Regions from separate parts of the Stenotrophomonas sp. CCNWLW162 genome, predicted to be linked through region 3. Evidence: predicted binding sites of a transcription regulator. Region 3 holds the regulator's gene; each other region holds the start of a gene.

Region 1 (10,237 bases), on a different contig from region 3:
ATCGGGTCGAAGTCTTCATGGCCATCTCCTGAGGTCCGGTATGGCACAAGTTTCCTCCCGCGGTTGGCAACCGGAAGTGAAATGCATGTGTCCGCCACTTCATCGGCCATCAGCCGTTCAGGAAGAAAATTCGCGCCCATCGCGATCAGCCATCGCGATGGGCGCCGTCTCCCTGCCGGCATTTCAACCCTGCTAGAACTCTTCCCAGCCGCCCGCATTGGCCGCCAGCGTCGGTTCGATGCGTGGCGACAGCGGTGCAGAACGGCGCACCGGGGTAACGGTGGCAGCCACTGCAGCCAAGGCCGGGCGTACCGCAGCTGCGGCCGTCATTGCGCCGGTGCGGAATACCGATACCGCCTCGGCCAGCAGGTTGGACTGCTCCTCCATCGAGCGTGCGGCGGCGCTCGCTTCTTCCACCAGGGCCGCGTTCTGCTGGGTGGTCTCGTCCATCTGCACCACCGCCTGGTTGACCTGCTCGATACCCGAGCTCTGCTCCTGCGAGGCGGCGGAGATGTCGGCCATGATGTCGGTCACCCGCTGCACGGAGGCCACGATCTCACCCATCGTGGTGCCGGCCTGGCGGACCAGGGCCGATCCGTCGGCGACCTTGCCGACCGAGTCTTCGATCAGGCCCTTGATCTCCTTGGCCGCGCCTGCCGAACGCTGCGCCAGTGTGCGTACCTCGCTGGCAACCACTGCAAACCCCCTGCCCTGCTCGCCGGCACGCGCGGCTTCCACCGCGGCATTCAACGCCAGAATATTGGTCTGGAACGCGATACCGTCGATGACCGAGATGATCTCAGCGATCTTCTTCGACGACGCCTCGATGGCCGTCATCGTGGTGACCACCTGGCCAACCACCTCGCCGCCCTGCGAGGCGACACCATGCGCGCCGATGGCGAGCTGGTTGGCCTGGCGTGCATGCTCGGCATTCTGCTTCACGGTGGAGGTCAGCTCCTCCATCGATGCCGCCGTCTCTTCCAGGTTCGCCGCCTGCTGCTCGGTACGCCGCGACAGGTCGGTGTTGCCCGAGGCGATCTCACCTGCCGCAAGGTTGATGCTGGATGCACTGGCCTGGATGCGACCGACGATCTGCTTGAGCTGATCGACCGTGGCATTGCAGTCATCACGCATGCGCGCGAACACACCATGGAAATCGCCCTGCATGCGCACGGTCAGGTCACCGCGCGAGATGGCCTGCAGCAGGGTCGAGACCTGTACCAGGTTCTCGTCGGTGGTCTGCATCAGGCGATTGAGCCCCGCCACCATGTCGCGGAAATCGTAGGCGAAGCGATCCTCGTCACCACGCAGGCTGAAGTCACCTGCCGCAGCGGCGGTTGCCAAGCGGCGGATCTCGCTGTTGATCGCCGACAGGCTGCTCTTGGTCTCATCCATCGCCTGGGTGATCGCCGCCTTCTCGCCGGGCAATGGATCCATGTCCACCGACAGGTCGCCACGCGCGTAGTGCTTCATCACCTCGATCAAGCGGTTCTGCACCTGCACGTGCGAGCCGACCAGCGCATTGGTCTCGTGCACCATGCGCCCGTAGTCGCCGGGGAACGCGCTTTCATCCATGCGGTAGCTGAGGCTGCCGGCATCGTGCTGGCGGGCCAGCTCGCCCTGTGCCGCCATCACCGACTGCAACTGTGCCTGCATGCGCTGCATCGACTTCAGCAGCTGGGTCACCTCGTCATTGCCGGTGGCGTCGATGCTGCTGTCCAGACGGCCATTGGCGATGCCATCGGCCAGCTTCACCGCTCCTTCCAGCGGGCGGGTCAGGCTGCGGGTGATCGCCCAGGCCGCCAACGTGCCCAGCAACAGGCTCAGTGCCCCGAACGCGATCGATAGCGTGCCGGTCCACGATTCTGTTGCGCGGTACTCTTCGCGGCTGCGTTCGGTCAGCGTTTCCTGATGGCGCAGCAGGGCCGAAATGGATTCATTCCAGGCCGTTGCCAATCCGTGCTCGGCCAGCAGCTCCTTCGCTGCGCCATCAAAATCCCCGGACTTCATGCGCTCATGCAGTTGCTGGGTTGACGCATCGGTGGCCTTGCGGGCGGCCTCGATGCGTGCAACCAGGGTGTCGCCGGTAGCATCACGCGGAATCTTGATGTACTTGGCCCAGATACCGTCATAGGTCCGCGACAACTCCTGGGCACGCTGGTAATCCTTGTCGAACTCGTCACCACGCTTGATCACCATCAGGCGGCGATGCATCAGCACCGCGTTGTTGGTATCAAGCATGTCATTCAACAAACGCATCTTCACCATGTTGACGTCCACCACTTTCTCGAACTGGGCGGACTTCAGGTGATTTCCATACAGCACGAGGCCGACGATGGCCATGATGAACAGCAGCAGCAGACCGAAGCCGGCGCCAAGCCGGGATCCCACACGGAGATTACGTAAGGCAAGCATCTCAATTCCCTTGATCGTGGCCGTACGTTCGATGGCGGCGCAGCGACGGGAAACTTTACGGGACTTTATATATGGACCGATCCAAATACATGAAACTGTGCAGGTAGTCAGAAAATAAAGAAGCGGATAATGGCGCCATATCATTTATCGAATACCGCTGACACGCCAGTGCCCGATGAAAATCACATGGATTTAACGCCATAATCACGCCAGGCCCTGTGCACGATGACCCTGGATTATCTGCACATGACAGAACTGTCCCGGACCGGGCATGTCATGGCATGGCGACGCCCGGGACGGCTACAGTCGGCAGATGACCCGGATCCTGCACATCGAAGGCGCGTCCATCAACGACATCGCCAGTCTCTACGTGGAAATCAATCGCGTGTTCATGGCCGACGAAGACTGGCAGCTGGGACCCAGCCTGGACGCGTTGGATGATCTGCTGTGGGGTGGCTACGGCGCTCTCGCTGGTCATGCCTCCACCACGGTTGTGTGGCGCGACATCGAGCACAGCCGCGAAGCACTGGGCCGCAGGACCACCCAGGCCTGGCTGCAGTCAAAACTCGATCAGGCCGGCACCTTCAACACCGCGGTGATCGCCGACCAGCTGGCGGCGCTGCAACAGGGCCAGGGACAGACCTACTTCGAGATCGTGATGGAGATCTTCAACGGCCACCCGCAGGTCACGCTGGTCCCCGCCTGAGCACGCACCAACCACAGCGTGTTCGCCTCAGAGCTTGGCCAGGGCCTCACCCAGCCGCTTCGGGAACGCGACCTCGCTGGCCAGATGCCACGCGCGCGCATCCGCGCCCAAACGGCTCCACTCCAGCGCATCCATCGCCAAGGCACGCTCGATGGCCTGTTCCAGCGCCGCCTCGTCCACGTGCCAGGTCCTGGACAGGTGGCAGGGCTGGCCCTCATGGGCAGCAACGAGGATGCCACGACTGTCGTCGATCATCTGGTTCATCGGCGCGCCATCGCAGGTGATCACCACCGCCGCACAGCTCATCGCCTCCACCAGGTAGTGGCCCCAGCCTTCCGTCTGCGACAGGCACAGGTGGAACGCATGTTCGTTCTGCAGGCGCCGCACTTCCTCATCGAGCAGGCGCTCGCGGACGATCCGCAGGTTCGCGGCACCGCCCTCGTCCTCGTCCGAAGGACCACCCCGCAGGACGGTCAGCAACGGCCACTCCGGATGGCGCTTCCAGACCTCGACCAGCGTTGCCGTGCCCTTCATGCGACTGGTACCGGCTGCATGCAGGAAGCTGCGCGGCTTGCGCGGCACCGAAGGGTCGTGACGGTCACGACTGCAGAAGCCGACCTCCAGCGCGCGCAGGCCAAGTGCATTGAAGATGCGCGTGGCTTCTTCGGTCTTGGTCAGCAGTGCATCGAACCGCGGCAGGATGCGCAGGCTGCGTGCGGACACCCATTCCGGATTCGGAATCAGCAGGTTGACCTTCGCCAGGCCGAAGCTTGCCGGCCGGACATGCTCCAGCGAGATGTTGATGTCGAACCGTGCCGGCTTCCGGCCCAGGCTCAGCCACGAGGCCAGCAGCCTGCGCAGGCGCATCCCGCGCAGCTTCCAGGCGCCGCCATTGCGCACTGCATCAAGACGGCTGACGGTCACCTCGTGCCCGAGCTGCTGCAGCGAGCGCTCGATCACCTGGATGTCATGGGACAGGCCACGCTGGTTGTCGGCGGCCAGCAGATGGATATGTGCCATCAGCGGGCACTCCCTTCCCGGTGCAGGTTGCGCGCAGGCAATGCGGTCGCCAGCATGAAGCCCAGCACCAGGTAGAAATAGAACGAATGCGGCATCGCCCGGTAGAACACGTTGTCCGTGAACGCCGAGAGTGCGTAGACAATGACCACTGCGAGTCCTGCGGTGGCGATCATCGCGGTCGTCTCATCGGCATGGCCGAGACGTCGCGCGAAGTGGATGCCGGGCAGGATGAAGATCAGCAGCATGATCACCAACAGCGGCACACCACCGGTCGCCGCCGCTTCCAGGTATTCGTTGTGCGGGTGGTTGTAACGTACGATTGAATCGGAGACCTCGCCGCGGGCGATACCTTCGCGTGCATAGGTGCCGAACTGGTTCAGGCCGACACCGGCCAACGGGTGCTCCGCGAAGGCGTCGACCGCCACGCCCCACATTGCAATGCGCTCGCGGACCGAGCCGACCTCGTTCTCCTGGCTGAAACCGGAGATTTCGCCACTGACCTCACCGAAGCGCTGGATGACCTGGTGGTTCAGCACGCTGGTGGCACCGGCCACGCCGATGACCAGCGCCCCGACAAAGGCCAACGCGCCGCGCCAGCGCCGGGTGCGCCGGACGTGCACGGCGATCACCATCAGCATTGCGGGAATGAACGCCAGGATCGGCCCCCGGCTCTGCGCCAGGATCGAACCGTAGACGCCCACCGTGATGGCGATGCCGTGCAGCCAGCGCTCGGCCGGATGGACGTTCGGCTGGATCAGCCGGATGACCGAAAACAGCGCCATGCACAGCGTGACCATGGTGAACTCGATGGCCGTCCACTCACCACCGCTGAAACCATGTGCGCGTTCCAGCCCCATCATGTGGTGCTGCACGATGCACGAGCCACCGAAGATCAGGGTCGACAAAGCGAAGATCTTCCAGATCAGTCGCCAGTCCAGGGCGGTGGCGAACACCGCGGCCGTGCCCAGGTAGATCAGTGTCTGTGCCGGAAGGTCCAGTTCGTTCCAGCGCAGGCCGTGCCAGCCGATGCTGTAGAAGGCGTAGGCCAGGCGCAGCAAGCAGACGATCACGATGAACCGGGCGATGTGGTAGCGCAGTCGGACATCGGGCTGGCGGCGGATCAGGACCACGCCGGTGACCAGCAGGGCCAGCAGCAGCACCGCCTTCAGCAGGTTGTAGGGTGCGGATCCGGCAAGCGGGACAAGTGCGACCAGAATGCTGAGCAGGACGGTACGCCAGGTGTAACGAGGTTCGGCGGCCGTGCTGGCTGCAGTCATGCTTGTTCTTTCCATCAACGCCCGCCCGGGGATGAGTTGCCCCGGTTTCCATGGAGGCCGTTTGGCGGAAATCGCCGGGGCTGACACTACCGTGGGGGCCTACGGAAATCAACCAAACCACAGGTGTATGGGCGTGTGGCGTTGGCCTGCAGACAGCCCGGCCAACGGCCCTGCCCGGAGCACCGACGCTGCGGATCACCGACCGCCCCAGGTCGCTACACTAACGGCCCTGCCGGCCGTGGTCGCATGGCCACGCCCCGACGCCCTGCCCAAGACGCGAAACGCCCCAAGTGACTGATACAAAAGACAACACCAGCAACGCCAAGGCGTCCAAGGACCACACCCCGCTGATGAAGCATGATGGATTCATCGGAATCATATGCAAGCAAAGCCTTCTGCAGCAATGACTCTGGCCCGTTGGCGGCGGAACACCGCTCAAAACGCAACACCGTCGCAACAAGCCCCCTGCAGCAAGCCCGACCCATTTTTGTTGATTGGAATCGATTCCAATCTCGGAGTCTAAGGAGATGAGACACGAGCGGTAGTAGGATTGGGTTGTCCCATTCACCTGGCCACTCAACAGCTGCCTGATGACGAAATCCATCCAGGTTATTTCTGCATCTAAGTTCGCTACAACCTTTGCCCTCCGACCCGAGCTTCACGCGTGGCTTCTCGGTGCCGGCGCTTCTGCGGCCTCTGGCATCCCGACCGGCTACGACATGATCCTGGACTTCAAAGCCAGGCTCTATTGCCAAGAGACCCGGTTCCCTCGCCGAAACGTTGATCCGAGCGATCCGCTGTGGGTTCAGCGCATTGACGAGTTCTTCTCTCGCACCCCGCTCCTTCCGCCTCCTAACGATCCGACCGAGTATGCGGCCGCGTTCGAGGCGATTTATCCGCAAGAGACCCATCGTCGCCAATACATCGCTGACGCCATCAGCAAGGGCACCCCCTGCTTTGGGCACCGCATGCTGGCCGGTCTGATAAGCGCCTCAAAGGCTCCCTGCGTCTTCACGACCAACTTTGATCCTCTGATTGAAGAATCCAGCCTGCTGGCGGCATCCCTAATGCCCCCAGGTGCCGCGAGCAAGCCTACGGTGGCGACTCTAGACTCTGCACACCTGGCTACGCGCTGCCTGGATGAGTCTGACTGGCCCCTCATCGCCAAACTTCATGGCGACTACCGTTCAACATCCCTGAAGAACACCACGAGCGAGCTGGCTTCCCAAGACCATGATCTGCGCCGGGCTATGGTTGAAGCCTGCAAGCGGTTCGGTCTGGTCGTAGTCGGCTACAGCGGACGCGATTCCTCCGTGATGGAGGCGCTTGAGTCGGTCCTGGCCTACGAGAACCCCTTCCCAAGCAGCCTCTACTGGTGTGCGTCTTCCCGCTCCAAGCTCCTGCCGGCTGTGAATGATTTTTTGCAGAAGGCTGTGTCTGCGGGAGTCAGCGTCTTCATCATCGAGTCCGCGACGTTCGACGAGTTGGCCGGCGATCTGCTCAACCAAATCAGCCTTCCCAGCCCGCTGCTGGACCATGTCCTGTCGTTCCAGCCGACCCAGCTCGCAGCTCCCATCCCCGTGCGCACGGCGGAAGCACGGAAGTTCCCCGTGCTGCGCCTCTCCGCATTGCTGGTTGAAAGTCTCCCCATAACGGCAAGAAGAGTAGCCTTGGGCCGCCCATCCTCCATCGTTGAGGTGCGGGAAATGCTCAAGGCCACGAAGTGCCGGTCGGCGGTGGCAATGGTTGGGAATGAGCTCGCAGCCTTCGGCAAAGATGCAGAAATCCTCGCTTCATTGCACAGTCTGAAACCAGTGCTAAACGGGCATTGGACGCTGGACCCCGTCCAAGACAGCTGGGCGCTAGGCCTCATCTACGATGCCCTCCTTCGCGCATTGGCCCGGCGACGACCGTTGATTCCGAGACTTAAGCGTTCCGGGCACTCGCTTATGGTTGCCAGCGCAAGGGTCAACGAAACAGACGAGCAGCGACATCGCCGCGAAAGCCAACTATCCAAGCTCAAGGCGGCCTATGGAAGCGAGCTCACGGGGAATAAGTTCGGTCGCAACTACAACGAAGCCATCTCGGTTCGGCTGGAAGAGATTGAGGGACGCTGGTGGTGCGGGTTTGACCCGTACACTGCCGTAGAAGCACCGCAAGATGAGCGACTGGCTCCTTCTGACACGGCCCAAGGCGACCCGCTGGGCTGGTCGACGCAGCGCAAGCCAGATCCGACCGCTGACTGGAGACGAGAGCGCTGGGCGACCAAGTACAACGGTGCTTGGGCCAACATCATCGACGCGTGGGCGAGCTTGCTCACGTCCCCACACGGCGTCACCTTTCACGCGTTCGGAATAGAAGATCAAGAGGGAGTCGATGCAGCCTTTCGCATTTCACCGCTCACCGGCTTCAGTCGTCCTGGACATCACGACAAATACTTTGACCGGAGGCAGTGATGGTAGATGTTTCTCGCTCGCAGCTACCGCCGCTGTCCTTGCTTTCGGAACCGGAGCTGGCCTTTTCTCCTGAGCACTCCGGGGGGCGAGACGTCCACCCCCTTCGCGGGCTGGCGCACTACGGCCCCTTCTCGTCCCAGACATTCAGCCAGTTCACGCCCACCGTTCGCATCGCCACAGTGGGCCCAGCAAGTGCGTTCTGGACTCGGGGCGCACTTATGGCATCGCTGAAAGAGCGACATGGGGCTAGCGATAGGAGCGGCTACGCCCCAGATTTTCCCGGTTTCGCCAGCGTATTCGGCGTGGACTTGGCTTCCTCGGACAAGGCCAACCACATCCGCTGGCCCGACTCCATCAACGATCTTCCAGGATCTGGCCCGCTTCAGCATCGCCTGGTGGCCGCCTTCGACGCAGCTCTCTCGCAACTAAGCACAAGACACGAACAGTTTGACGTGGTCCTAGTCCATCTCCCAGAGGCGTGGCTTCCTCACACGTCCGGGGACGGGTTCGACGCGCATGATGTCCTCAAGGCATTGGGAGCAAAGCACGGCATCCCAACCCAAGTGGTCAACGACCGGACCTTCAGCTTCTCCAACAAGGCTCAGCTGGCTTGGAGGCTGTCGATCGCGCTCTATGTCAAAGCCGGCGGCATTCCTTGGAAGCTCGCCCCTCTGGCGGGAGTGCCCGCGGACACTGCCTACATTGGTTTGGCATACGCGCTGAAGAAGGTCAACGACGAAACCCACTTTGTCACCTGCTGCTCGCAGGTGTTCGACATGGACGGGGGCGGCATGCAGTTCGTGGCGTTCGAGGCAAAGGATCCGGTCAAGGACGTGCGCGAAGCACGAAGGAATCCGTTCTTGTCACGAGAAGACATGCGAGCCGTTATTGCCCGTAGTCTATCGATCTACCAACAGCGCAATGGAGGCATTCTTCCCCGGCGAATGGTCATTCACAAGAGCAATGCGTTCAAAGAAGAGGAGGTTCTTGGTGCTCGCGACGCCTTGACGGCCGTCCCCGAGGTGGAATGCATCGAGATCAGCTCCAGACCGACTTGGCGGGGAGTATGGCTGGTCAAATCCTCTGGTGGGACGGCGCGCACCCAGCCAGCGAGATACCCAGTCCCCCGCGGCACCTTCGTCCCCCGGTCGGGCACGTCCGCTCTTCTTTGGGCTGCAGGCAATGTTTCAGACGTTTCAAGCAAATCAGACTACTACCAAGGCGGGAAGAGCATCCCACGTCCACTTCTACTGACCCGTCACGCGGGCAGCGGACCACTGGAAACGATCGCCCACGAAACACTGGCGCTGACCAAGATGGACTGGAACAACGACGCACTCTACGACCCAGTGCCCGTCAGCATCCGCTACTCCCAGAAGCTCGCCAGGACCATCTCCAATGTTAAGGACCTTCCCGGGAACAGCTATCCATATCGTCTATTCATGTAGCGGCTTCCCAATGCGAGGAGAAGACGGTTAACGTAATGTGCGAACTACGCCCATCATTGAATGGGCGTCGGGCTTTGGTCGACGGCCAGATGGTTCACTCAGGCCTTAATCACCGCGCGTCAGCACGCGTGTAAGATGCTTCCACGATCGGCTTACCAAGCTTCCCGTTGAAGCCGCTGGCGAGGCGAGAGCAGGTCTTGGAAAACCAAAACCTAAGGAAACCTATGGCAAACGGAAATGCCCCCCAGGACTGCAAAGTGGCTGTCTTGGTGGACTGCGACAACGTAAGTCCTGACATCGTTGACCATGCGCTGTTGATGGGTGCCCAGTTCGGCAGGGTCGTGCTGCGTCGAGGCTACGGGAATCACGCCACCCTCGCCAACCGGTGGCAGGAAGTGATGGTCCAACAGGCGTTCACACCTTGCCTGCAGTATCAGTACGCTGCGGGGAAGAACACTTCGGACATCGCTCTGGCTTTGGACGCACAAGAGGCCATGTTCGATGGCAGGGCGGATACGTTCTGCCTGGTCACCAGCGACTCCGACTTTGCCTATCTCTGCCGAAAACTCCGCGAGCGCGGCGCAACCGTTTGCATTGTTGGCGAGGCCAAGACACCACTCGCCCTGCGCAACGCATGTGACCAATTCTTCCTCTGGGAGAGCGTTTCGGCTGCTGGGACACGTGACACCACTGGTCTCAACGAATCAGCGAGCACAGCCCCCGGCAAAGTGGAGCGCCCCCTCCCCAAACGTCGGCCTAGGTTCTTGGTGGATGCGGTGGCCTTGCTTGCAGGCGAGACCTCCGAGGGAAAAGTGGGGCTGGGCGCACTGGGGCAATACTTGCGACGAACCAACCCATCGTTTACCCCGAATGCATACGGCCACTCTGGGCTGCTGAACATGGTGAAGACCTACG
Region 2 (10,237 bases), on a different contig from region 3:
GCGAGGTTGAAACCTATCGCGAGCGGCTGCAGGCCACCCTGCCCGGCGCACCGACCAATGCAGCCGGCACCATCAGCCTGGAAGTGCGTTACCAGGGCTGCGCCGACGCCGGTGTCTGCTATCCGCCGCAGAAGCGCGTGGTGCAGGTCACCCTGCCCGGCGGCGGTGCACAGGCGGCGGCCCCGGCCGCACGCCCCGGTGCGGCCAGCCCGTTCAACAACCCGCTGGCCGGTGCCGGCAACAGCGGCGGCCTGCGCCTGCCGGGTGCGGCCAGCAACAGCCAGGCGCTGCCACTGCCGTCGGAGCAGGCATTCGGCTTCGATGCCATTGCCAGCGATGGCAACACCCTGCTGCTGCGCTTCAGCCCGGCGCCGGGCTACTACCTGTATCGCGACCGCACCTCGCTGAAGCTCGAAGGCAGCGCCGGCGTGCTGGCCGACAAGCTGCGATGGCCGGCCGCTCAGTCGCATCGCGACGAGCACTTCGGCGATGTCTCGGTGTATTTCAACCAGGTGGAGGTGCCGCTGCCGCTGCGCCGCTCTGTCGCCGACGCGGTCGACAGCACCCTGGTGGTGACCTTCCAGGGCTGCCAGACCGACGGCATCTGCTACCCGCCGATGACGCGACGGGTGAAGCTGTCGATCCCGGCCGGCAGGATCAACGCCAGCGCCAACCAGGCGCCGCCGCGCAGCGAGGTGATCAGCCCGCTGCCGACCGCCACCGGTGCTCCGCGCGAGGCTGCCAATGGCGCGCCGCTGCGCCTGCTGCCGACCGTGCCCAACGCCGATGCCGGCACGCCGGCCGGCGCTGGCAGTGCCGCCGCTGACAACGCGTTCGCCGCCGACGCGCGCGGCGACAACGCCATGCGCACGCGCCCGCCAGCGGCCACGCCGAACCCGGACCGTTCGTTCCTGTGGGTCCTGCTGCTCGCCCTGGCCGGCGGCCTGGTGCTGAACCTGATGCCGTGCGTGCTGCCGATCCTGTCGCTGAAGGTACTCGGCCTGGCACAGAGCGGTGAAAGCCCGCAGCGCGCGCGCAGCCATGCGCTCTGGTACACGCTGGGCGTGCTGGTTGCGTTCGCGGTGATCGGTGCGTTGATGGTCGGCCTGCGCGCGATCGGCAACGCGGTCGGCATCGGCTTCCAGCTGCAGCACCCGGGCGTGGTGGCCGCACTGGCCTACGTCATGTTCGCAGTGGGCCTGAGCCTGTCCGGGGTGTTCACCCTCGGCGGTGGCCTCGGCAACCTCGGCCAGTCGCTGGCCAGCCGCAGCGGCCCGGCCGGGGACTTCTTCACCGGTGCGCTGGCCTGCGTGGTCGGCAGTGCCTGCGTCGGCCCGTTCATGGGCGGTGCGGTGGCCTATGCGTTCATCGCGACGCCACTGCAGGCGATGACCGTGTTCCTGTTCCTCGGCCTCGGCCTGGCCCTGCCGTTCCTGCTGATCGGCTTCGTGCCGGCGCTGGCACGCCGCCTGCCCAAGCCGGGCCCGTGGATGGAAACGCTCAAGCACGTGCTGGCTTTCCCGATGTATGCCACCGCGCTATGGCTGCTGTGGGTGCTGGGCAAACAGCGCGGCGTGGACGGCATGTCGCTGGTGCTGGGTGGCCTGCTGCTGTTCGCTTTCGGTCTGTGGCTGTTCGAACGCAACCGCTGGACCGGCCCGCGTCCCGTTGCCCTGCTGGGCGTGCTGCTGGCCATCGCTGCACTGGTGCCGACCTGGGGCGTCACCCAGCTGGCACCGCCAGCGCGCGCCGCACAGGCGGCCAGCGACAACGTGGTCGAATACTCGCCGCAGCTGCTGGACCGCCTGCGCGCCGACAAGCGCGTGGTGTTCGTCAACATGACCGCCGACTGGTGCGTGAGCTGCAAGGCCAACGAGCGCGCTGTGCTGTCGCGGCCGGAGTTCAAGGAACTGCTCAAGCGCACCAATGCGGTGTACATGCGCGGTGACTACACCAATGTGGACCCGCAGATCACCACGTTCCTGGAAGAGCACAAGGCCGTGGGCGTGCCGCTGTACGTGGTGTACGGCCCCGGCGCGCCGCCGACCGTGCTGCCGACCCTGCTGACCCAGGCGGTGGTCGAGGAAGCGCTGCTGCGCACCGCACGATGAAATGGCAACGGCCAGCGCTGCTGTGGACAGCGGTGCTGGCCGCCGGCCTCGGCCTGTGGGCCGGGTACCGGCTGGCACCAACGCCGGCTGCACCTGCCGCAGCGCCGGCCGCTTCCCCTGCAGCCCCCGCGACGCCTGCGCTGCAGGTGGGTGACCCACTGCCTGCACTGACGCTGCCGGATCTCGAGGGCCGACCGCTCGACCTGCGCCAGCGCTTCGCCGGTCGCCCGCTGCTGATCAATGTCTGGGCCAGCTGGTGCGCCCCCTGCGTGGAAGAGATGCCGGAGCTGGCACGCTTTGCCCATACCCGGGGCAGCGAAGGCGTGCAGGTGCTGGGCCTGGCATTGGATACGCCGGAAGACGTGCGCCGCTTCCTGCAGCAGGTACCGGTGGACTACCCGATCGTGATCGAGACCCCGGGCCCGCGCGATGCCAGCGTGCAGCTGGGCAATACGCAGGGACTGCTGCCCTACAGCGTGCTGTTCGACGCACAGGGGCGATTGCAGAAGGCGAAGCTGGGACCGTTCACCCACGGCGAGATCGACAGCTGGGTGAAGTGAGGGTCTTGGCAGGGTTGCACCCTGCACCCGCGGTAGTGCCGGCCGCTGGCCGGCAACCTCAGAAACAACAGCCAAGGCAACAGCAACAGCGGGCTTTCCGAGGGGTGCCGGGCGCCGCCCGGCCGATACCCCCTGCTTGACCACAGGCAGGGCGCCACGGAGAATTCCGCGACTAATTCTCATTTGCTGTTGCGCAGGATGCGGGCGGCAGCCTTCCAGGCCCTCCTCCTTCGATGTTCAAGAACGTCCTGTTCCAACTGCACTGGCTGCTGGGCATCACCGCTGGTGCCGTACTGGCCGTTATGGGCCTCAGCGGCGCCGTGCTGTCCTTCGAGGACGAACTGCTGCGTGCCGCCAATCCCGGATTCGCCGCGATCGCCGAGCACCATGCCGACGGCCAGCCACCGCTGGCGTTGAGCGAGCTGATGCCTTTGCTCCAGGCAGGAAGCGAGCGCCCCCTGCAGCGCCTGCGGATCGACGCCACCGGCCAGCGGCCCTCGGTGGCGCGGTTTGCCGGAGGCAAGGAACACTGGGTGTACTTCGATCCGTACAGCGGCGAGCGCTTCAGTGCCCTGCGCGGGCAGGCCTTCTTCGACTTCATCGAAGACCTGCATCGGCACCTCGCTGCCGGCGAGCGGGGCAAATGGATCACCGGCAGCTGTGCGATCGCGCTGCTGTTCTTCACCCTCTCCGGTCTCTACCTGCGCTGGCCCCGGCGCTGGTGGCACTGGCGCAGCTGGTTGGCGGTGGAGTGGAAGCGCAGCGGCCGTGGCTTCCTGTGGAGCCTGCACTCGGTGGTCGGCACCTGGGTGCTGCTGATCTACCTGATGAGTGCGTTGACCGGCCTGTGGTGGTCGTTCGACTGGTACCGCAGCGCCGCCAACACGCTGCTGGGCGTGGCGCCGGCAGCGAAGCACAAGGTCGCCGCCGACGCGGCACTGGACCTGGATCGCATCGAGGCCACGCTGTATGCGTTGCCGGGCGTGCGCACCGGGTACATCGACCTGCGCCTGCCGGAGAAGCCCGGGCAGCCACTCAATGTACGCGTGATGGCCGGTGATCCGGCGCGGCGCGGTGGCCACCACGATCGTGCACATGACCTGCTGCAGCTCGATCCGGCCAGCGGTGCGATCCTCGATGCCCGTCCGTATGCACGCCAGGGCGCCGGCGGACAGCTGGCCACCAGCGTGTTCGCGCTGCATTCGGGAAGTTACTTCGGTGCACCCGGGCGCGTGGTGGTGATGCTCAGCAGCCTGGGCATGAGCCTGTTCTTCATCACCGGCTGGATGCTGTACCTGGACCGCCGCCGCAGCCAGCGCGCCGCGCGCGGCCTTCGCCAGTCGCTGCCGGTAGCCACTGACGATGGCAGCAACCTACCCTGGCTTGTGGTGCATGCCAGCCAGAGCGGGCTGGGCGAGCAGCTGGCCTGGCGCGCGGCGGCGCTGTTGCAGGCCGCCGGACATGCGGTGCAGGTGCTGCCATTGGCCCGCGTCGACGGCTCACAGCTACAGCAAACCGTGCAGGCCCTGTTCGTGCTCAGCACCTTTGGCGACGGCGAACCACCGGATGCGGCGCGACGCGCTTCGCGACTGCTGCTCGCGCAGCGCGTGGACCTGTCGGGCCTGCAGTTCGCCCTGCTCGCGCTGGGTGATCGCCAGTACCCGCACTACTGCGGTTTCGGCCGCCAGGTCGATGCCTGGCTGATCGGCAACGGCGCGCGCCCGCTGTTCGAGCGCATCGATGTCGATGCTGCCTCGGTACCGTCCCTGCGCCAGTGGCAGCAGCAGCTGGCTGCATTGACCGGCATCACCACCGATGACAGCGTGCTGCCGGCTGCCACGCAGATGCATGACTGGCGCCTGCTCGGCCGCGACCGTCTCAACCCTGGCAGCATCGGTGGCGCGATCTGGCGTATCCGCCTTGCCGCGCCCGCCGAGGTGCGGTGGCAGGCCGGTGACATCCTGCATATCGCACCCCGCCACAATGCAGGGCACGCCAGTGCAGTGCTGAAGGCGCATGGGCTGGACCCACTGCAACCACTGCTGGTGGAAGGCAACCCGCGCACGCTGTTGGCCCTGGCCAGCGAGCGCGAGCTACCCGATGCAGACGCCGCGCTGGCGGTGCAGGATGCCTGCCTGTGGCTGCGCGGACTGCCGTTGCTGCCCGGCCGCGAGTACTCGATCGCCTCGTGCACGGATGACGGCGCAGTGGAACTGGTGGTGCGCCTGGTACATGACGCCTCCGGTCGGGCTGGACTGGGTTCGGGGTGGCTGTCACTGCATGCACCGATCGGTGCCAGCATCGTCGCCCGCGTACATCGCAATCCCGGCTTCCACCGCGTGCCGGGTGCACCGATGGTGCTGGTCGGCAACGGCACCGGCATCGCTGGCCTGCGCAGCCTGTTGCGCGAAGCCGCCCATGCTGGCGAGCACGGGCATTGGCTGCTGTTTGGCGAACGCCAGCGCGCGCATGACTTCCTGTTTGCCGAAGAAATCGAGGCCTGGCAGGCCGATGGCCATCTGTCGCGGGTGGACCTGGCGTTCTCGCGCGATGGCGACGGTGGCTACGTGCAGGATCGACTGCACGCCGCAGCCGATGCGCTGCACGAGTGGATGCAGCGTGGCGCGGTGATCCATGTCTGCGGTTCGCTGCAGGGCATGGCCGAAGGCGTGGACCAGGTGCTGCGCGCTGCGCTGGGAGATGAGGCAGTGGAGACGCTGCTGGAGAACGGGCGCTACCGGCGCGACGTGTATTGAGCCATCCCGCCGGGCATGGCCCGGCGCTACCGTTTCAATCTGCCTCGGGTAGCGCCGGGCCGTGCTCGGCGACCGCGTTCATGCCGCGCGTGCGGCCTGCCGCGCCGGCTGCAGCTGGAACGCCCCCACCGCCTCGGCCAAGGCATGCACCTGCGCCTGCATCTGTGCGGTCGAGGCGCCAGCCTCTTCCACCAGGCTGGCGTTGCGCTGGGTGCTGGCTTCCATCTGCACGATGGTCTGGTTCACCTGCGCGATGCCGGCATGCTGGTCCTGCGACGCGCTGCGAATGCCGGCCAACAGCTCGGCCAACTGCTGCACGCTGCCGACGATCTCGCCCATCGTGGTGCCAGCCTGTTCGGCCTGCTGGTTGCCCTGGCCGACACGCGCCACCGAATCCTCGATCAACCCTTTGATCTGCTTGGCCGCCTCGGCGCTGCGCTGTGCCAGCAGGCGCACTTCGGCGGCCACCACGGCGAAGCTGCGACCCTGCTCTCCGGCGCGCGCCGCTTCCACCGCCGCGTTGAGCGCGAGGATGTTGGTCTGGAAGGCGATGCCATCGATCAACTGAGTGATGTCACCGATGCGTCGAGACGCCTCGCTGATGCCATGCATGGTTGCCACCACTTGGCCGACCGCCTCACCGCCGCGCTGGGCCACTGCCGCCGCGCCCTGGACAAGCGCATCAGCGCGGCCTGCGGCATCGGCGTTGCGGCCGACCGTATCGGTCAGTTCATGCATCGATGCTGCAGTCTCTTCCAGGTTGGCCGCCTGCTGCTCGGTGCGCTGTGACAGGTCGTGGTGACCGGCGACGATTTCGCCAACACCCGTATCCAGACTGGACGTGGCCTGCTGGATGCGGGTGACGATGCGGCCCAGCTGCGCGACGGTGGTATTGGCATCGTCACGCATGCGCGCGAACACGCCCTGCAGCTCACCTTCCATGCGCACGCTGAGATCGCCGCGTGCCAGTGCCGCCAGCAATGCCTGTAGATCGCCGAGGTTGGTTTCGAAGGTCACCAGAAGCCGGTTGATGCTGGTCGACAGCGTACGCACGAAGCCTTGCTTGCCGTCCAGTGCAATACGTCCGTGCAGGTCACCGTGTGCGGCGGCATCGACCAGGGCTGCCACCTCGGTTTCCAGCAGGGTTTCCAGGGCGCGGCTGCGCCATTCCACCGCGACACCAAGGAAATGGCCCTCGTCGATGATGGCGTTGGCGATCAACTGGTAGCGCACGCCGGCGTGGCCGATCTCGCGCTCCTCGCGCTGGCGCACGCCGGCCAGGCTGGCCAGCGCCGGGTGCAGGCGCACCGCGTCACCGCCCACCAGGTCTTCGGCCTGCAGATCCAGCAGCTGCAGCAGCGCAGGGTTGGCATACGCCACCTGGCCTTCGGCATCGACCACCATCAAGCCGGTCTGTGCGCTGTCCAAGGCCTGTCGCACGCGGGTATTGCCGCGCGCTACCGCACGCTCGGTTTCGATACGCGCGCGCAGGCGCTGCTGCATGTGGACCAGGCGCTGGGCCAGCTGGCCGATCTCGTCGTTGGCGTTGTACACACGCAGCGTGGTGTCCAGGCGGTCCTCGGCAATGTCGCTGGCGAAGCGCAGGGTGTCCTGGATCGGCTGGCGTACCGCGCGCAGCGCCAGTACCAGGCTGGTGATCAGCACACCGGCGACCAGCAGCAGGGTCACTGCGAACAGCACGCTCATGGTGCGTGCACCGGCCTGCTGGCGCGCCTGTGCCTTGCCCAGCGCGGCGACCTGGGCCTGCTGGAAGGCGCTCAGCGCCGGTGCGACGCTGGCCGCGGTGTCCAGCAGCGATTGCGCCTCCACATCCAGGCCAACGCGGGCGGCGGTATAGCCCAGCAACGCGACCTGATAGGATTCCATGCCGTTGCGAAGGGCATCCTGCGCATCGGTCGGCAGCCCCACCAGCCCGAGATCGAATGGCAGTTTCTCTTCGCTCGCACGGTCGGCATGGGTGGAGTCGCCATCGAGCAGCAGCAGTGCTTCCTGTCGGCGCATCTTCTGCAGGGACAGCGCCAACGACGGCCGCTGCAGCGCATCCACCTGCGCCTGCAGGGTGTCAGCGGCCTGCTGCAGCTGCGCGGCAAGGCCGGCATCGCCACGACCCATCTCATCGACGCGTTCGAACAGGGCGGCCACACCCTGCGAGAACGCGCCGGCGGCTTCGGTCAGCGCCCGCAGCGCCTTGCGCCGTCCGGCGTCCATCGGCATCGCGCGAAGCGCCTGAAGATCGGCCTGCAGCGCCTTCTGCGTCGCCAGCAGCTGCGCGCGGTCGGCATCATCGAAACTGCGTGCATACTGGGTCTGCAGACGACGCGCCTCGGCCACCCGCGTGGCCAGGCTGGCAGCCAGATCGCTGCCACGCTGGTAGCTGGCCTGGCTGCGCGCGGCCAGGGCGTTGGCATGGCCGGTCCACGCGTAGACGGCGGCGATCGCCACCAGGCCCAGGCCACAGACCCACAGGGTCGCCTTGAGCTTGTCGGCCACGCTGAGCCGGTGCGGCTGCAGCCACAGCAGCAGGCCGGGGGACGCCGAGCGCAACGCGGCAAGCCGCATGCGCAGGGACCGGAGGTGGGGGACAACGGCCGACATGACAGACTCCAGGCGGAAGGACGCACCTGTATCGGCTGGATATGGGGCAACTTTAGGTTTTTTTTGGTTCAGTCCCACCGATTGCTGGCGGACGCGGCCTTTGTACCCGGCATAGGCGACGGGGGGATGACACCCGCGCACTGCTTGACCTCAACCCCGGTTGGGGGAACACAGTGGACCTCCCTCCCCCCGACCGGTGGCCGCATGACGACGCTCGATGTCCCCCGCTACCTGCAGCGCCTGCAGTTGGATGCACCGCCACCGCCAACACTGGCGGGCCTGACCCTGCTGCAGCAGCGCCACAACGCACTGCTGCCATTCGAAACCCTCAGCTGCCTGCTGCGCGATGCAGTGCCGATCGACCTGGACAGCGTGCAGCGCAAACTGCTCGATGAACGTCGTGGCGGCTACTGCTTCGAACTCAACGGCGGCCTGCTGGCGCTGCTGCAGGCGCTGGGCTTCGATGCGCAGCCGCTGAGCGCGCGCGTTCTACTGGCGGCACGGGACGGCGAGCTCACGGCGCGCACCCACCTGCTGCTGCGCGTGCACGTGGACGGTGACGAATGGCTGGTGGACGCCGGCTTCGGCAGCCTGACCCCGACCGTACCTCTGCGCCTGCAGGGTGCGCAGCCGCAGGCAACGCCGCACGAACGCTATCTGCTGCAGCGGCTGCCCGGCGACGGAGACTTCGTGCTCTCCGCCGAGTCCAGCGATGGTTGGCGGGCGATGTATCGCTTCGACCTGCAGTCACCGGCCCCGATCGACAACGTGGTGGGCAACTGGTACGTGTGCACCCATCCGGATTCGAGCTTCCCCGGCCAGCTGCGTGCGTCGCTGACCGGACCGGACTGGCGCCGCACCATTGGTAGCGGCAACTACACCGAGTACCGGCCCGGGCAGGCACCGGACAAGCGCCCGTTGCACGATGTCGGCGATGTGCGCGAGGTGCTGCAGCAGCGCTTCGGCATGCTGCTGCCGAACGACCCGCGGCTGGACCCGGCGATCAACGAATGGTTGCAGCGCTCGCGGGCCGCGACCCACTTGTAGCGGCGAGCCATGCTCGACTGGTGCATTGACGGCGCGACCAACAGCAGCCGAGCATGGCTCGACTCTACAGAATCGCGCGCGCCTGCAACGCAATGCGGTTGCCTTCGCTGTCGCGGATCTCGGCCACGCGCCAGTCACCGGCATCAGCGGGGCCGAAACACAGTTCGGCTCCAATCTGCAAGGCTCGCTCGAGGCTGGCATCAAGGTCATCGACCCCGATGTAGATGCGCGCGCCCTGTTCTGACGGCCGGTAGTCCGCCCCCTGCACCAGCGCCATGCTGGCCCCTGCCGCTTCATCGCCGAACGGCAGGTAGGCCATCCGGCAATCGTGCAGCAGGATCGGTTCGTCCACCTGCACCTGCAACCACTGCTGGTAGAAGGTGATGGCACGGGCCAGGTCACTGGCTGGGATCTCGACATGCAGGATCGGATTCATCCGCGCAGGATAACCGGACGCTGACGCTGCCTGCGCAGCAGCACTGGCATGCTGGACGCCCCCCTGTTCCGCGGAGCCCTGCATGTCCCTGGCCGATCATCGAAGCACACTGGCACCGCGAGGCTTTCTGCGCGTAGCGATCAACCTGGGCAACCCAGTGCTGGCGCAGGGTGATGCCCGTTCACCGCGTGGCCCTTCACTGGAGCTGGCCACAGCGATGGCGCAGCGGATGGGCGTGCAGGCCCGTTTCACCTGCCACGACGCTGCGGCGTCGGTGGTCGCCGCAGCGGCCGAAGATGCATGGGACCTGGCCTTCCTGGCCATCGATCCGGCGCGGGCCGACCGCATCGCCTTCAGTGCCCCATACGTGGAGATCGAAGGCACCTACCTGGTGCGCGAGGACAGCCCCTCGCAACAGGTGGCCGACCTGGACCGCGACGGACTGCGCATCGCGGTCGGCCGCGGTGCGGCCTACGACCTGTTTCTCAGCCGCGAACTGCGCCACGCCATGATCGAGCGGGCAGAGACGTCGGCGGCGGCGATCACCCTGTTCGAGCAGCGGCGCCTGGATGCCGCCGCCGGCGTGCGCCAGCCGCTGGAAGCCTGGGCACAGATCCATCCTGGCCACCGCGTGCTGGCTGACCGCTTCACCGCGATCCAGCAGGCGGTGGCAGCGCCGGCCTCCCGCCCGGCCGACGCGCTGAGGGCGTT
Region 3 (10,237 bases):
CCCGCAACGAGCCCGCGGTCGTGCTGGTACCCGGCCCGGTGCGCGCCGCGCTGGCCCGCCTGGTCCGCCACAGCGTTCCGTCGCTGTCGGTCCTGGCCTACAGCGAGGTGCCGGAGGACAAGCGCCTGAAGCTGGTCGGAACGATCAGCTGACGCCGCCCTCCGATGCGCCAGAAAACAGACACCACTTTCGAACCAACGCAACAGACAGATACCAAGGGGAACCCGCACCGTGCAGACCACCGACCACCCGAGTTCTCCGACCGCCACCCCGCCGTCTTCGTCCCGTGACCACAGCATGAAAATCAAACGATTCGTTGCCGCCGACATGCGCTCGGCCATGAACCTGGTGCGCAAGGAACATGGTCCTGACGCCGTGATCCTGTCCAACCGCCGGATCGAGGAAGGCATCGAGATCGTTGCCGCCGCCAACTACGACGAGAGCGCCGTGCAGCGTGCACTGGAAGCCTCGCGTCGTGACATCGCCCCGCCGCCGGTACCAAAGCCGCGCAATGCCGCCGACGCGGTGATCGCTGCAGTGACCCGTCGCCGCAGTGCCACCCCGGCACCGGAACCGGTGGCTGCGACCACCTCGGCCGTTGCCGCGCTGGCCCGCGCCGCCGTCGGTGCCACCGGCCGCACCCTGGACAGCGCCGACGAGATCGTGCCGACCCGCGGCAGCACCGGCTTCGCCGCAACCCTGGCGCGTGCTGCCGTCAACGAACCGGCGCGTGCGGAACAGGCCTTCGGCCCGTTCGCAGACGCCGTCGCCGACGCTGTCGCTGCACCCGCCGTGATCATCCCGGCCAACCGTGCGCGCTTCCAGATCGATCCGCCGCATGCCGAGCATCAGCAAAGCCCGGCCCCGGCCGTGGCGGTGCAGCCGCCGCCGCTGCCGCTGCCGGCCAGCGTTGTGGCCGACGCGCAGTCGCAGACCTTCGCCGACGAACCGTCGATGGCGGACGCAACCATCGACACCGCCCCGGAACCGACCCTTGCACCAGCCCCGGTGCTGACCGTGGTCGCCCAGGACGATGCCGAGATCCGACAGCTGCGCCAGGAAGTGGCCGGCATGCGCCAGGTGATCGAGCGCGAGATGAACCGCTTCACCGACGAGCGCCTGCGTGGCTGCCCGGTGCGCGCCACTGCACTGGACCTGATGGACGAGTACGGCTTCGACGCCGGCCTGACCCGCGACGTGGCCATGCAGATCCCGCTGGAGACCGATGCGCACCGCGGCCGCGGCCTGATGCTCGGGCTGATCTCGCGCAAGCTGCCGATCGCTCCGGTCGACCCGCTGGAGGAAGGCGGCGTGATCGCTCTCGTCGGCCCGACCGGCGCCGGCAAGACCACCACCATCGCCAAGCTGGCCTCGCGCTTCGCCGAGAAGCACGCCCCGCGCGATGTCGCCCTGGTCACCACCGACACCACCCGCATCGGTGCCCGCGAGCAGCTGTACGGTTACGGCCGCCAGCTCGGCATCGCGGTGCATGAGGCCAACAGCGGCACCGACCTGGACCAGCTGCTGGAACGCCTGAAGGACTACAAGCTGGTGCTGATCGACACCGCCGGCCTGGGCCCGCGCGACCGTGCCCTGGCCGCCCAGCTGCAGTGGCTGCGTGCCGCCCGCCAGGTCCGCACCCTGCTGGTGCTTCCAGCCAACACCAGCTTCGGCGACATGGACGAGGTGGTCCGCCGCTTCGGCGCGGCCAACCTGCAGGGCCTGGTGCTGAGCAAGCTGGACGAAACCGGCCGCTTCGGCAACGCCCTGTCGGTGGCCGTGGACCACGCCCTGCCGATCACCTGGGTGACCGACGGCCAGGACGTTCCGGAGGACCTGCACCGGGCCAGTGCAGCCAATCTCGTACTTCGCCTTGAAGATTTGCGCCGCGCGGCCGATATGCCCTGCAACCCGGAGTTGAACCATGCCGTCGCGTGAGTACGCCAAGCTGACCAAGACCTTCCCGCTGTCGGCCACCCGCAGCGAGCCGCTCGGCCCTGTGCGCACCATTGCGGTCACTGGCGGCAAGGGCGGCGTGGGCAAGACGAATGTGTCCGCCAACCTGGCCGTGGCGCTGGCCGGCATGGGCAAGCGCACGCTGCTGCTGGACGCCGACCTCGGCCTGGCCAACATCGACGTGATCCTGGGACTGAACCCCACCTTTACCCTGGCCGATCTGGTCGCCGGCCGCTGCTCGCTGGATGACGTCATCGTCGAAGGCCCGAACGGCGTGCTGGTGGTCCCTGCCGCGTCCGGCCGCCGCCACATGGCCGAGCTGGCCCCGGCCGAGCACGTCGGCCTGGTCAACGTGTTCTCCGAGCTGGAACGCGAGCTGGACATCATGGTGGTGGACACCGCCGCCGGCATCAACGATGGCGTACTGACCTTCTGCCAGGCCGCACAGGACACCGTGGTGGTGGTCTGTGACGAGCCGGCCTCGATCACCGACGCCTACGCACTGATCAAGGTGCTGTCGCGCGAGCGTGGCGTGGACCGCATCCAGGTGGTGGCCAACATGGTGCGCGACCCCAACGAGGGCCGCGTGCTGTACGAAAAGCTGACCCGTGTCTGCGAGAAGTTCCTCGCCGATGTCTCGCTGAACTACCTCGGCTGCGTTCCGCAGGACGATTGGCTGCGCCTGTCGGTGCAGCGCCAGCAGCCGGTGGTGAAGGCCTATCCGTCCAGCCCGGCCGCGCTGGCGATCACCGAGATCGCGCGCCGTACCGCGCGCTGGCAGGCGCCGACCGAACCGCGTGGCGGCGTCGAATTCTTCCTCGAACGCATCCTCAAGCAGCGTGGGGTGACGGCATGAAAGGCGCAGCCCAGTACAGGGAAGTGCAGCGCTCGGCGGCGAACGAAGTCATCGCCCAGCATTCGGACCTGGTGCGGCGCATCGCCCACCATCTGGCTGCGCGCCTACCCGCCAGCGTCGAGGTCGATGACCTGATCCAGGCCGGCATGATGGGCCTGATCGAAGCCTCGCGCAGCTACGACGCCGACCAGGGCGCCTCGTTCGAGACCTATGCGTCGATCCGCATCCGCGGCTCGATGATCGACGAGATCCGCCGTGGCGACTGGGTGCCCCGCTCAGTGCACCGCCGCGCTCGTGATGCCGCCGCCACCATCCGCCGCCTGGAGCAGAGCAGCGGCCGCGCCGCCAGCGCCACCGAAGTGGCCGCGGCGATGGAAATGCCGCTGCCCGAATACCTGCGGTTGATGGAAGACGCCGCACGTGGCCAGGTGCTGAGCCTGGAGTCGCGCATCGAAGACCAGGGCGAGCTGGACACCGTCACCCAGGGCGGCCCGACCCCGCAGCAGGTACTGGAACGCGGCGAGTTCGGCCGCGAGCTGGGCAAGGCGATCGGCCACCTGCCCGAGCGCGAGCAGCTGGTGCTGTCGCTCTACTACGAGCAGGAGCTGAACCTGAAGGAGATCGGCGCGGTGCTTGGCGTAAGTGAATCGCGGGTCTGCCAGATCCACGGCCAGGCAGTGCTGCGCCTGCGTGGTCGACTGAAGATTTTCGAGGCGGCGGACGCCGGCCTCGAAGAATGAACATGCCCGAGGCGGCTGCCCCCGGCCGCCCGGACTGAACAACAAAGGAACTCTGCTTTGAACAAGAACATGCGCATCCTGATCGTCGACGACTTCTCGACCATGCGTCGGATCGTCAAGAACCTGCTGGGCGATCTGGGCTTCACCAATACCGCCGAAGCCGAGGACGGGCATGCCGCGCTGTCGCTGCTGCAGAGCCAGCCGTTCGATTTCGTGGTCACCGACTGGAACATGCCGGTGATGACCGGCATCGAACTGCTCAAGGCGATCCGCGCCGATGCCAAGCTGAAGACACTGCCGGTGCTTATGGTGACGGCCGAAGCCAAGCGCGAGCAGATCATCGAAGCCGCCCAGAGCGGCGTGAACGGCTACATCATCAAGCCGTTCACCGCGCAGACCCTGGAAGAGAAGCTCGGCAAGATCTTCGAACGCCTGGCGGCCAGCGCCTGATGGATACCACGGTCGACAGGAACGCCCTCGCCCTGCGCCTTCAGGAAGCCCTGGACGCACTCGAGTCCGGTGACGAAGCCGCGTGGCGGCAGCGCATCGACGGGCTGGTCGCACTGCGCACGCAGCCGATGATGAGCGGCCTTTCGCGGCTGGCCCGCGAGCTGGGACAGGCGCTGGGTGAGCTGCCGACCGTGCCTGACGAAGCCGGCGAACTGGACGACGCCTGCGCGCGTCTGGACCACGTGGTGGCGATGACCGAACAGGCCACCCACCGCACCCTGGACCTGGCCGAGGAATGCCGCAGCCTGACCGAACAGCTGCGCGCCGAAGGCCTGCAGCCTGGCCAGGACGCGCAGCTCGAGCGCATCCGCCACAACCTGACCGAGATCGCTCTGACCCAGAGCTACCAGGACCTGACCGGGCAGATCATCCGTCGCGTGGTCGGCATCGTGCGCCGCGTGCACGAAGGCTTCGGCGCACTCGGCCTGCCGCCGGAACAGCATCGCTCCGACCCGGAACTGGCCGGACCGGCACTGAAGGGACTGGACCGCCACGCGGTCTCGCAGAACGACGCCGACGACCTGTTGTCGGATCTGGGGCTGTAAGCATGAGCGCGGTATCCGACGACATCACTGCCGATTTCATCATCGAGGCGCAGGAAATCCTGGATCGCCTGGGCGAACAGCTGGTGTCGCTGGAGCAGGCACCCCAGGACGGCGACCAGCTCAATGCGGTGTTCCGCGGCTACCACACGCTGAAGGGTGGCGCCGGCTTCCTTGGCGTGACGGCCATGGTTGAACTGTGCCACGCCGCCGAAGAAGCCCTCGGCGCCGCGCGCGCCGGCCAGGCGGTGCTGCAGGCCCACCATTTCGATGCCGCCCAGCAATCGCTGGATTACCTGCAGTCGATGCTGGATGCGGTGTCCTCGGGTACCGAACCGGGCTACGCGCCCCCCGAGCTGATCGCGCAGTTCGATGTACACGGTGGCGCCACCGCCCCGGCGGCCGCCGCTGCGCCCGCCGCCGGTGGCAGTGACCTGATCACCGACGATGAGTTCGAGGCCCTGCTCGACCAGCTGCACGGCGGCAAAGCCCCGACCGCGGTCGCACCGGCGAAGAAGGCCGACGACGGCCTGATCAGCGAAGACGAGTTCGAAGCCCTGCTCGACCAGCTGCACGGTGGCGCCGCACCCGGCACCAAACCGGTCGCCGCAGTGCCGGCGGCACCGCCCGCGCCACGCCCAGCCGCACCCGCACCGGCGGCCAAGCCGCCCGCCAAGCCACTGGCCGAAGCCGAGCACACCGTGCGCGTGGATACCAAGCGCCTGGATGCGATCGTCAACCTGATCGGCGAACTGGTGCTGTCACGCAATCGCTTGAAGACCCTGCGTGCGCGCCTGCGCGACGAGGAGCTGGACCGTGCGGTATCCACGCTGGACATCGCCACCGCACGCCTGCAGTCGGCGGTGATGCGTACCCGCATGCAGCCGGTGGGCAAGGTGTTCTCGCGCTTCCCCAAGGTCGCCCGCGACGTTGCCCGCTCGCTGAAGAAGGAAGTGGACCTTGAGCTGATCGGCGCCGAAACCGAGCTCGACCGCAACCTGGTCGAAGCCCTGGCCGACCCGCTGGTGCATCTGGTCCGCAACGCCATCGACCATGGCGTGGAAACGCCCGAGCTGCGTGAAGCCCAGGGCAAGCCTCGGATGGGCCACGTGCGCCTGTCGGCGCAGCAGGAAGGCGACTACGTCAGCATCGAGGTACAGGACGATGGCGCCGGCATCGATCCGGAAAAGCTGCGCGCGAAGGCACGCGAGAAGGGCCTGATCGATCCGGAAGCCGCTGCCCGCCTGAGCAGCGAGGAATGCCTGCACCTGGTGTTCCTGCCCGGCTTCTCGACCAAGCAGCAGGTCACGGATATCTCCGGCCGTGGTGTCGGCATGGACGTGGTGCAGTCGCGCATCCGCGAACTGAGCGGCCAGATCCAGATCCAGTCGGAACTGGGCCGCGGCAGTCGCTTCCTGATCCGCGTGCCGCTGACCCTGGCGATCCTGCCGACCCTGCTGGTGCAGGCCGGCGAGGACGTATACGCCTTGCCGCTGGCACGCGTGATGGAAGTGCTGCACGCCCCGCGCACCTCGCTGGGCTGGTTCGATGGACGTGCCGTGCTCGACCGCCGCTCGCATACCCTGGCGCTGGTCGATCTTCGCCAGTGGCTGGATGTGACGCCGGCCGCCTCGCCGCTGCTGACCATCGTCGTGCTGCAGGCCGGTGAAGCCCGGTTCGGCCTGGTCGTGGACCAGGTGCGAGGGCGCGAGGAAGTGGTCATCAAACCCTTGCCCAAGGCGCTGCGTGGCCTGGCTGGTTATGCGGGTGCAACCTTGATCGGCGATGGTCGCATGGCCCTGATCCTGGACGTGGACGGACTGCGCTGAAGCCCGCCGGGCCATGCCCGGCGACCCGAAAACTGTGACTACCGTCTGTACACGACCTCCCGGTGTCTCAAGTCCCATTCACACAAGCCGATACCGGACCCATGGATAGACTCAGCCTCATTGGACTCTTTCTCGCCCTGGCCTCGCTGGTCGGCGGCAGCATCCTCAAGGGCGCCGGCCTGGCGTCGCTGTGGTCGCCTGCCGCGTTCGTGATCGTCATCGTCGGTACCGTCGCCGCGATCCTGCTGCACACCTCGCCGGCCGTGTTCAAGCACGCCTTCAAGATCGTGCGCTGGGTCGTGCGACCGCCGCACAGCGACCGCCGCGAACTGATCCAGCAGATTGTCGAATGGAGCAACATCGCACGCCGCCAGGGCCTGCTTGGCCTGGAAGCACAGGTGGAAGCACAGCAGGACCCGTTCCTGCGCAAGGGACTGCAGCTGCTGGTGGACGGCGTCGAGCCCGAATCAATCCGGCACATGCTGGAAATCGAACTGGGAAGCCAGGAGCACCAGGACCAGGCCGGCGCCAAGGTCTTCGAGGCGATGGGCATCTATGCGCCCACGCTGGGCATCATCGGCGCCGTGCTCGGCCTGATCGCGGTGATGAAGAATCTCGCCGACCCGAGCAAGCTCGGCCATGGCATCGCCGCCGCGTTCACCGCCACCATCTACGGCATCGCCTCGGCCAACCTGCTGTTCCTGCCGATCGCCGCCAAGCTCAAGAGTGTGATCTCGCACAACACCCGTGATCGCGAAATGGTCATCGAAGGCCTGATTTCGATCGCCCAGGGCGAGAACCCGCGCAACATCGAAACCAACCTCTCCGGCTTCCTGCACTGACATGGCCCGCCGCAAGCACCACGAAGAGCACGCCAACCATGAAGCATGGGCAATCCCCTATGCCGACCTGATGACGCTGCTGCTCGCCTTCTTCGTGGTCATGTACGCGATCTCCTCGGTCAACGAGGGCAAGTACCGGATCATGGCCGACGCGCTCACCGATGCCTTCGGTGGCGCGCCGCGCACCATCAATCCGGTGCAGGTCGGCAACAAGCAGGTGCAGGGCGGCGGCTGGGACAGTCCCTCAGTGATCAAGTCCGGCACCAAGATCGGGCCCTCGGCGCCTGCGCCGTCGCACGACCCGACGCTGCTGCCATCGATGGCCTCGCAGATGCGCATGCCCGTGTCGGTGCACAACCAGGAACAGATCGCGCGCGCCGAGCGCCAGCTCAGCAGCATCGCCGACCGTCTGACCGCCGCGCTGGCACCGCTGATCGACCGCGGCATGATCAGCGTGCGTCGCACCGAGCTGTGGATCGAAGTCGAGATCAACAGCGACATCCTGTTCCCGACCGGCTCGGCCGCGCTGGACGTGCACGCGCGGCAGACCCTGGCCAGCCTGGCCGACGTACTGCGCGATGTACCCAACAGCGTGCGCGTGGAAGGCCATACCGACAACGTGCCGATCGCCACCGCCACCTTCCCGTCCAACTGGGAACTGTCCGCCGGTCGCGCTGCCAGCGTGGTGCACCTGTTCGCCGACCAGGGCGTGCAGCCCTCGCGACTGGCGATGGTCGGCTACGGCCAGTTCCGCCCGCGCGAAGAAAACGACAGCGCGCAGGGTCGCAACCGCAACCGCCGGGTGATGGTCATCATCCTGGCCGATACCACCCACGCAATCGATCCGCTGGGCCAGCGCCTGAACGCCGCAACCGGCGGTGCCAACAGCACCGACACCGAACAAGCCGCCGCAACTCCGGCTACCGCCCCCACCTCCCCCATCGCACCGGTGAAGTTGCCGCCGGTGCCGGCTGGCAGCCGTGTCGGCGCCGCCGTTCCCCCGGCAATGAAGGAGTAAACCGATGCGCATCTGGGCAGTCGCCAACCAGAAGGGCGGAGTCGGCAAGACCACTACCACCCTCGCCCTCGGCCGTGGCCTGGCTGCAATGGGCCACCGCGTGCTGCTGATCGACCTCGATCCGCATGCCTCGCTCAGCCGTGCCTTCGGCGTACCGGTGGATCCACCGCCGGCCGGCGTGCTGGAACTGTTCGGTGCGCCGCCGGTCGATCTGTCCAGCCTGTGCCACGCCAGCAGCATCCACGGCCTGGACTACGTCTGTGCGCAGTCGGCGCTGGCCACGCTGGAGCGGCGCAGCGCCAACCAGCCCGGCCTCGGCCTGGCTCTGCAGAACGCGCTTGCCCGCCATCAGGGACAGCACGACTACATCCTGCTGGACTGCGCGCCGACCCTCGGCCTGCTGATGATCAATGCACTGGCTGCGGCCGACCGCCTGATCATCCCGACCCAGGCCGAACCGCTGGCGCTGCATGGACTGGACGGCATGGTCCGCACCGGCGAGATGGTCGAGCGCTCGCGGCGCCGCCCGCTGCCGATCTCGATCCTGCCGACCCTGTTCGATCGCCGCACCCGCGCTGGCAACGAGTCGCTGCGCACCATGCAGGATCGTCATGGCACACGCGTATGGGAAGACGCGATTCCGATCGACACTCGCATCAGCAATGCCGCCGGCCTGACCCTGCCGAGCGTCGGCGAGGACTACCCGGGCCGCGGCCTGGCTGCGTACCGTCGCGCCCTCAACTGGATCCTCGGCGAGGATGCCCGCGCCCTGGAGCAGGCCGCATGAACAGCACCGGCGTACTGGACGACTATCTGGACGAGCTGTTGGGCGAGGCGATCGCTGTGGCGCCACCCGTCGCGCCGCCGGGTAATGCCGGGGCACGCCCAGCGAGCACAGCGGCACCGGAACGCGAACCGACCTGGGATGACCTGCCAGCCGAAGTGATCTACGAAACTGAAGCCGTCACCGCTGCCCCTGCCGTGGACGACGCCGCGCTGGAAGCCGCCTTCGAGGCCGCCTCTGCACCGGGTAGCGCCGGGCCACGCCCTGCGAGCGCAGCGGAACCGGAGCGCGAGCCCACCTGGGACGACCTGCCGGCCGAAGTGATCTACGAGACCGAAGCCGTCGCCGCTACCCCTGCAATGGACGACGCCGCACTGCAAGCCGCTTTCGAGGCTGCCGCTACACCGGCCTCCGCCACGCAACGCGAGCCGACATGGGATGACCTGCCGGACGAAGTGATTCACGAGACCGCTCCTGCGCCGGCTGCGGCCACCGCAAAGGCCGGCCCGGAGCCGACCTGGGACGATCTGCCCGATGAAGTGATCTACGAGACCGATCCTGCCGACAGCCATCGCCTCGCCCACACCGACAGCCCCGGCCTGCAGGCCGCATTCGAGGCGGCCTCCGGTGGCGAGGACGTGGCCACGCCACCACCCGCCACGGTTGCAGCACTGGCGCCTGCACCACGCCCCACCCCTGCACCGGCTGCAGCAGCACCGCCACCGCGCGTGGCGGTAGACGCTCCCGCTGGCAATCGACCTGGCACCTGGCAGGAACTGCAGGCGCAGGCACACCGCCCGGCCAGCAGCCCGCATCCGCAGAACCGCCGCGCCGGCGAGCGCACCTCGCGCTGGCTGCGCCTGCGTTGTGGTGCCCAGGCCTATGCACTGGAACTGCTGAAGGTGCAGGAAGTGGTCCTGCCGGTACCGTTGCTGCCTTTGCGCGGTACCGCCCCGGCCATGCTGGGGATAATGAACCTGCGCGGCCAGGTGGTGCCGGTAATGGACCTGGGCCTGCACCTGGGTGCAACCGCTGCCGAGGACGACGCACAGACCCGCATCGTGGTGCTGGAGGAAAACGGCGAGACCATCGGCCTGCGCGTGTCGGCCGTGGAAGACGTCGCCAACCTCACCGATTCGCAGATCGAGCCGCCTGATACG

Evidence for each region. Region 3 encodes FliA, which starts transcription of late flagellar genes. Its sites were predicted from a motif close to TAAAGTTTNNCNNNCNNNGGCCGATAA; they were not measured.
Region 1: V9K93_RS02415 (methyl-accepting chemotaxis protein) is a predicted target of FliA. The motif match lies at 2,447-2,473, and genes of this name have one in related genera.
Region 2: V9K93_RS06905 (methyl-accepting chemotaxis protein) is a predicted target of FliA. The motif match lies at 8,072-8,098, and genes of this name have one in related genera.

The regions. Positions count from the first base shown of each region.
Region 1 is NZ_JBBCBL010000001.1:503,954-514,190, forward strand. Features, by position in the region: gene V9K93_RS02410 (glycine zipper 2TM domain-containing protein) at 1-25, opposite strand, end outside; gene V9K93_RS02415 (methyl-accepting chemotaxis protein) at 193-2,415, opposite strand; gene V9K93_RS02420 (barstar family protein) at 2,729-3,121, shown strand; gene V9K93_RS02425 (glycosyltransferase family protein) at 3,149-4,141, opposite strand; gene V9K93_RS02430 (O-antigen ligase family protein) at 4,141-5,418, opposite strand; gene V9K93_RS02435 (SIR2 family protein) at 6,009-7,874, shown strand; gene V9K93_RS02440 (argonaute/piwi family protein) at 8,093-9,322, shown strand; gene V9K93_RS02445 (NYN domain-containing protein) at 9,589-10,237, shown strand, end outside.
Region 2 is NZ_JBBCBL010000002.1:411,336-421,572, forward strand. Features, by position in the region: gene V9K93_RS06890 (protein-disulfide reductase DsbD domain-containing protein) at 1-2,111, shown strand, start outside; gene V9K93_RS06895 (TlpA family protein disulfide reductase) at 2,108-2,671, shown strand; gene V9K93_RS06900 (PepSY domain-containing protein) at 2,905-5,427, shown strand; gene V9K93_RS06905 (methyl-accepting chemotaxis protein) at 5,506-8,043, opposite strand; gene V9K93_RS06910 (arylamine N-acetyltransferase family protein) at 8,248-9,090, shown strand; gene V9K93_RS06915 (VOC family protein) at 9,155-9,526, opposite strand; gene V9K93_RS06920 (transporter substrate-binding domain-containing protein) at 9,609-10,237, shown strand, end outside.
Region 3 is NZ_JBBCBL010000003.1:259,495-269,731, forward strand. Features, by position in the region: gene flhA (flagellar biosynthesis protein FlhA) at 1-152, shown strand, start outside; gene flhF (flagellar biosynthesis GTPase FlhF) at 298-1,938, shown strand; gene V9K93_RS10060 (MinD/ParA family ATP-binding protein) at 1,925-2,812, shown strand; gene V9K93_RS10065 (RNA polymerase sigma factor FliA) at 2,809-3,552, shown strand; gene cheY (chemotaxis response regulator CheY) at 3,610-4,002, shown strand; gene V9K93_RS10075 (protein phosphatase CheZ) at 4,002-4,607, shown strand; gene V9K93_RS10080 (chemotaxis protein CheA) at 4,610-6,433, shown strand; gene V9K93_RS10085 (flagellar motor protein) at 6,535-7,275, shown strand; gene motD (flagellar motor protein MotD) at 7,277-8,293, shown strand; gene V9K93_RS10095 (ParA family protein) at 8,298-9,080, shown strand; gene V9K93_RS10100 (chemotaxis protein CheW) at 9,077-10,237, shown strand, end outside.